2 linked regions of the Frankia alni ACN14a genome follow. Each later gene encodes a partner of the first gene's protein in a complex. Links are inferred from orthologs where the notes say so. Each region holds a gene or a part of one and is shown on either strand. Other genes may lie near its edges. The genes, in order: secY and secG.

What was found.
Region 2: the proteins of secY (region 1) and secG are in contact, whole or in part, in a crystal structure (PDB 5AWW), measured with the Thermus thermophilus proteins. The link is inferred for Frankia alni ACN14a from one-to-one orthologs. Residues at the interface, in WP_096411648.1 of Thermus thermophilus: Leu14, Gln16, Arg17, Phe20, Ile34, Pro35, Pro37, Ile72, Arg108, Arg109, Asn112, Gln113, Arg116, Ile117, Ile120, Pro145, Gly146, Trp147, Phe152, Phe155, Val156, Val159, Thr160, Val162, Ala163, Gly164, Ala166, Leu167, Trp170, Glu173; in WP_223903268.1 of Thermus thermophilus: Tyr5, Ile9, Tyr12, Leu13, Ala16, Leu19, Val20, Val23, Leu24, Gln26, Glu27, Pro28, Gln30, Gly31, Ala32, Asp34, Leu35, Met36, Gly37, Gly38, Ser39, Ala40, Asp41, Leu42, Phe43, Ala45, Arg46, Val48, Tyr53, Thr56.

What each region holds. Positions count from the first base shown.
Region 1 is NC_008278.1:1,169,210-1,172,371, reverse strand. What follows is about bases 39-2,888. They hold secY (preprotein translocase subunit SecY), read right to left. Parts: upstream 2,185-2,888; coding sequence 892-2,184; downstream 39-891. Other genes in these bases: rplO (50S ribosomal protein L15), read right to left, coding at 2,440-2,888; FRAAL_RS04795 (adenylate kinase), read right to left, coding at 239-892; map (type I methionyl aminopeptidase), read right to left, coding at 39-74. Outside these bases: more of map, read right to left, coding at 1-38; more of rplO, read right to left, coding at 2,889-2,970; rpmD (50S ribosomal protein L30), read right to left, coding at 2,973-3,158; rpsE (30S ribosomal protein S5), read right to left, coding at 3,158-3,162. UniProt on the Bacillus subtilis protein: The central subunit of the protein translocation channel SecYEG. Consists of two halves formed by TMs 1-5 and 6-10.
Region 2 is NC_008278.1:4,972,556-4,975,655, reverse strand. Bases 108-2,895 are described here. They hold secG (preprotein translocase subunit SecG), read left to right. Parts: upstream 108-1,280; coding sequence 1,281-1,511; downstream 1,512-2,895. Other genes in these bases: FRAAL_RS20040 (ABC transporter substrate-binding protein), read left to right, coding at 1,508-2,895; tpiA (triose-phosphate isomerase), read left to right, coding at 108-855. Also shown: more of tpiA, read left to right, coding at 4-107; more of FRAAL_RS20040, read left to right, coding at 2,896-3,100. UniProt on the Bacillus subtilis protein: Involved in protein export. Participates in an early event of protein translocation.

The sequences.
Region 1 (3,162 bases):
ACGAGCAGGCCGGCCACCCGCATCTTGGCGATCTCCGCCGCGGTCTTGATCTGGACGTGCTCTCGTCGCGCCACGCTCTCGCCTCGGTCTGTGTCCGTGTCCTGGTCCGATACCCGATGCTAACCGTCGACCCGGTGCCGGCAGTACGGACGATCATCCGAGCCACCGGCGCCCACCCCGAGGACCGCCGTCGGCCGCCACCCACCGCGAGGGCGGGACCCGCTGGGCGGCGGACGTCTCAGTCCCCGTAGTGCCGCAGCGCGTCGAGCGCCCGATCGGTGACGTTGTCCACCGGGCCGGTGGCGTCGATGCCGATCAGGATGCCCTTCTCGGCGTAGTACGCCACCAGCGGCGACGTCTGGTCCGCGTACACCTCGAGCCGGTGGCGTACGGTCGCGGCCTGGTCGTCGTCGCGCTGGAACAGGTCGCCACCACACCGGTCGCACAGGCCCTCGACGGACGGCGGGTCGAAGTCGAGATGCCAGATGTGGCCGCAGGCGCGGCACGTCCGCCGGCCGGAGAGCCGCCGCACCACCTCGTCGTCGTCGACGACGAGCTCCAGGACCACGTCCAGGCGGGTTCCCATCCCGTCGAGCATCTGCCCGAGCACCTCGGCCTGGGGAACGTTGCGGGGGAACCCGTCGAGCAGGAAGCCCTTGACCGCGTCGTCCTCGGCGAGCCGGTTGCGAACCATCCCGATGGTGATCTCGTCGGGCACGAGGTCACCGGCATCCATGAAGGTCTTGGCCTTGACGCCCAGTTCGGTTCCCTGTCGCACGTTCGCTCGGAAGATGTCCCCAGTCGAGATCTTGGGGATGGACCGCGCCTGGGCAATGAACGCGGCCTGCGTACCCTTTCCGGCACCGGGCGGTCCCACCAGTACGAGGCGCACTACCGGAGGAAACCTTCGTAATTGCGGAGCATGAGCTGGCTTTCGATCTGCTTCACGGTTTCCAGCCCCACCCCCACCATGATCAGGACCGAGGTGCCCGCGAAGGGGAACGGCTGGTCCTTGGTCAGGTTCAACAGTGCCAACGGAAGGACCGTGATCACCCCGAGGAACAGCGAGCCGGGGAGAGTGATCCGGTCTAGGACGTGTTTGAGGTACTCCGCCGTCGGGTTACCCGGTCTGATCCCGGGGATGAACCCACCATACTTCTTCATGTTGTCCGCGACCTCCGTTGGGTTGAAGGTGATCGCAACATAGAAGTAGGTGAAGGCGATGATGAGTGCGAAGTACGTCACGAGATAGAGCGGATGGTCCCCGCGAGAGAGATACCTCTGCTCGAAGTCCTGAAAGCCCTGGTTGCTCCAGACCTGCCCGGCGAGCTGCGGGAGCTGGAGCAGGGAGGAGGCGAAGATGACGGGGATGATCCCGGCCTGGTTGACCTTGATGGGCAGGTAGGTGGAGGTGCCCCCGTACATCCGCCGACCGATCAGCCGCTTCGCGTACTGGACCGGGATCCGTCGCTGGGACTGCTCCACGAACACCACGAAAACCATGATCGCGAGCCCCAGCAGAATCACCAGGCTGAACACCACGCCGCCGGCGACCTGGAGGATCCGGCTGCCCTCGGAGGGAAGCCGCGCCGCGATCGAGGTGAAGATCAGCAGCGACATGCCGTTGCCGACGCCGCGCGCGGTGATCAGCTCACCCATCCACATGATGACCGAGGTGCCGGCGGTCATCGTGATGACGATCGTCGCGACGCGGAACAGGCTCGTGTCCGGGATGATGGCGGCCGAGCAGCTCGGGAAGAGCCGTCCGCTGCGGGCCAGCGCCACGATGCCGGTCGCCTGCAGGACGCCGAGCGCGATCGTCAGGTAGCGCGTGTACTGGGTGAGCTTCTGCTCGCCCGAGCTGCCTTCCTTCTTGAGCTGCTCGAGGCGGGGGATCACGACGACGAGCAACTGGATGATGATGCTCGAGGTGATGTAGGGCATGATGCCCAGCGCGAAGATGGAGAGCTGCAGCAGTGCGCCGCCGCTGAACAGGTTGATCAGCGAGTAGACGTTGCTGCTGTCGGCGCTCGCGCTGTTGAGGCAGGTGTTGACCGCGCGGGTTGAGACGCCGGGCGACGGCATGACGCTGCCGAACCGGAACAGCACCACGATCCCGACGGTGAACAGCAGCTTCTTGCGCAGGTCAGGAGTGCGGAATGCCCGCGTGAAGGCGGTGAGCACGGCTCCTCCTGCTGGGATTGCGGACCGACGGGGAGTGGACGTCCTGCCCTGTGCGGAGCGCCTACGTCGGCCGGCGGTCGACGTTGGTTAGGCGACTGTAACAGGACACCCGGTCCACTCGTCCGGACATCACGCCCAGTAAGCAGCGGTGGCCGGGAAGAACCTGTCTGATGCCGGTGCGCGCCGGGGTGTTGCGGGGGCTGCCCGGACAAGCAGGGCGAGGGGCGGCCGTGGGGCCGCCCCTCGCCCGGGGTCTCAACTCTGGGTGACGCTCCCGCCGGCAGCCGCGATCTTCTCTCGCGCGGAGGCCGAGAACGCGTCGGCGCTGACGTGCAGCGCGACGTCGATGTCACCGTTGCCCAGCACCTTCACCGGCAGCTTGGCGCGCACTGCCCCCTTGGCCACGAGGTCGGCCTTGGCCACCTCGCCGCCCTCGGGGAACAGCTCGGCCAGCGTGGACAGGTTCACCACCTGGTACTCCACCCGGGCCGGGTTGCTGAAGCCCTTGAGCTTGGGCAGCCGCATGTGCAGGGGCATCTGGCCACCCTCGAACCGGGCGGGCACCTGCTTGCGGGCCTTGGAGCCCTTGGTGCCACGACCGGCCGTCTTGCCCTTGGAGCCCTCACCGCGACCGACGCGGATCCGGCTGCGGTGGGCGCCGGGCGCCGGACGCAGGTGATGCACCTTCAGGCCACGGCCACGCTCGGTCTGCGCCGAGCCGGCGTCGCCCTGGGCGGACGCACCGCTGGCGGTCTCGCCCTTGTCGGTCTTGGTCAGTTCGGCCATGGCTAGGAGTCCACCTCCTCGACCCGGACAAGATGGGTCACAGTCCTGATCATCCCGCGAACCTCGGGACGGTCGTCACGGACGGTCGTGGCGTTGATCTTCCGCAGGCCGAGGGTCCGCAGCGTGGCCCGCTGGTTGTGGGTACCGCCGATCCCCGAACGGATCTGCGTGATGCGCAGCTTGGCCATCACA
Region 2 (3,100 bases), 3.8 Mb from region 1 along the record:
GTGATGGCACCGCTGGGCCGGGGACGTTCCGAACGGGGCACCGAGAAGGGTAAGAACAGCGTGAGCAAGGACAAGGGCACCGGGCGGCGGACACTGGTGGCCGGCAACTGGAAGATGAACCTCAACCACCTTGAGGCCATCGCGCTGGTGCAGAAGATCGCCTTCGATCTCAAGCCCGCGGAGCTCGAGACCGTCGAGGTCGTCGTCATTCCTCCGTTCACCGACCTGCGCAGCGTCCAGACGCTGGTGGACGGCGACAAGCTCGCGCTCGGCTACGGCGCACAGGACCTCTCCCAGCACGGTTCCGGCGCCCACACCGGCGACATCAGCGGGTCGATGCTGGCCAAGCTCGGCTGCTCCTACGTCGTCGTCGGCCATTCCGAGCGCCGCGCCGACCACCACGAGGACGACGCCCTGGTCGCCGCGAAGGCAAAGGCGGCCTACGCCGCCGGGATCACGCCGATCCTGTGCGTCGGCGAGGTCGAGGAGATCCGCGCGGCCGGCACCCACGTCGAGCACGTGCTGGGCCAGCTCGCCGGGTCGCTCGCCGGGATCACCGCCGAGCAGGCCGCGACGATCGTCATCGCCTACGAGCCGGTGTGGGCGATCGGCACCGGCCGCACGGCGTCCGCCCAGGACGCCCAGGACATGTGCGCCGCCGTGCGCGGGAAGCTCGCCGAGCTCTACGGCGACGCGGCGGCCGCGGGCATCCGCGTCCTCTACGGCGGCTCGGTGAAGGCGGCGAACGCCGGCGAGCTGTTCACCATGCCCGACGTCGACGGCGGGCTTGTCGGCGGGGCCAGCCTCGTCGCCGAGGAGTTCGTCGGCATCGTGCGCAGCGGCCCGCCCGCCTGAGGCAGCCGCACCGAGCCCCGACGGGGCAGTCGCACCGAGAGCCCGGTGGGGGTGAACCCCGCCGGGCTCTCGTCGTCGGGGCGCGGTGCCAGATCTCGACGCGCGCAACGCTCGCCCCCCGGCCGGACCCGGCGGCGCATCGCCCGCACCCGGCGGGGTGCGTCACCACGGTCCGGGCGGGCGGGTGCGGTACCTTGGCGGAACCGTCGAGAATCGGCCGGCCGGGCCGTTCTGTGCGCGGCTGCCCGCCGTACACCCGGTCACGCGCCTGGCCCCTCACGGTGCCGGTTCCGGCGAGGTCTGGCCGGCGCGGGCGGATATTGTCGCATGACGACGTGTGCCGATACCGCCTGCCCCCCGACGGTCGCCGGATCCACCCACGTTGTTGGCAGGCGCAGGTTGCCGAGGAGCAGGAGCTGGTCTGAATGACGGTCGGTCTGTCGATCGCCTTGATCATCGCGAGTATTCTGATGATCCTGCTCGTCTTGTTGCACCGGGCCAAGGGCGGCGGTCTGTCCACCCTGTTCGGTGGGGGAGTGTCCTCGTCGCTCGGGGGTTCCTCCGTCGTGGAGAAGAACCTCGACCGGCTGACCGTCCTGGTCGGGACCGTGTGGTTCGTCTGCATCATCGGTCTCGGTCTGCTGCTGAAGAATTGAACGCCCCGCGTGCGCGCCGGCGCCCCCGCAGGGCGGCGGCATCCCGACTCGCGGCGCTCGCCGCCGTGCTCGCCGTCGCGGTCGCGGCCTGCAGCGGCGGTTCCGGCGGCTCCGGCCGCCTCGCCGCCCCCACCAGCCCCACCCCGACGGCCGCCGCCACGACCCCGCCGGCCGCCAAGCCCGGGGGCACCCTGCGCATCGTCGCCCAGCAGATGCCCAGCGGAGACCCGGGCTGGGCCGACCAGCCCGGCGAGCAGGCCGTGACCCGCCTCGTCACCCGCCAGCTCTACAGCTATCCCGCCGACGCCGACCCGGCGAAGTCGACGGTCCCGCGGCCCGACCTGGCCGCCGGGGCGCCGATCGTCACCGAGGAGGGGCTGGTCTACACCGTCCGGCTGCGGTCGGCGGCCCGCTGGGACACCCCGAACCAGCGGCGGATCACGGCCAACGACGTCGCCCGCGGCCTCAAGCGGCTGTGCGTGCCGCCGGACCCCTCCCCGCTGCGCGGCTACTTCGCCGCGACGGTCGTCGGCTTCCGCGAGTTCTGCACCGAGCTCGCGGCGACCCCGGTCGCGGACGCCGCCGCCTTCGTCGAGAGCAGCACCATCGAGGGGGTGGAGATCGTCGGCGACGACACCGTCGCGTTCCACCTGCTCGCCCCGGTGAATGACTTCGTCGACGTGCTGGCCCTGCCGGCGGCGTCGCCGGTGCCGCTGGAGGCGCTCGCCTACCCGCCCGACTCACCGGAGTACCTGCGCAACCTGGTCTCCGACGGGCCCTACCGGTTCACCATCGCCCCGGACGACGATGCCACGCCGGGCTACCGGCTGGCCCGCAACCCGTCGTGGAGCGCCTCCTCGGACGGCATCCGCCGGGCGCTGCCCGACCACATCACGATCACCGACGGGCTGACCCCCGAACAGATGCAGCAGCAGCTCGAACGCGGCGACGCGGACATGGCGCTCGACGGTGAACTCCCGGCCGGCCGGGCCGCGGAGCTGGCGAAGGCCAAGGATCCGCGCCTCGTCGTCGACCCGGTGGGGTCCACCCTGGCGCTCACGGTGGGCCTCGACGGGCCGTCCGCGGCCGCGCTGCGCGAACCGGTCATCCGCCAGGCGCTGCCGTACTGCGTGGACCGGGTGAGCCTGGCCGCGGCCCTCGGCGGCCCCGAGTTCGCCTCGACCACGGGCGGCCTGCTGCAGGAGCCGATGACCGGCTACCACGACGCCGACCCCTTCCCGAGCCCCGCCGGCCTCGGCGACCCGGCCCGCTGCCGGGAGGCGCTCAGCCAGACTCCCGGCGGCCCCGTCACGGCGCTGTCGCTGCTCACCACGGACAGCGCCACCGACGCGGCAGTCGCCGAGGCGCTGCGCACCGCGTTCGCCCGCGCCGGCGTCCGCCTCGACGTGCGGATCCGCACGGGTGCGCGGTTCGCCGCCGCGGCGAACCAGCCGACCGGCCAGTTCTGGGACCTGGCGCTGTCCACGATCACCCCGGCGTGGTTCGGTGACGCCGGGCGCACGGTCTTCCAGCCGCTGCTGGACGAGGACTGGCTCGGACCGCGGCCCGCCGACGGCGGCTACCGCGAT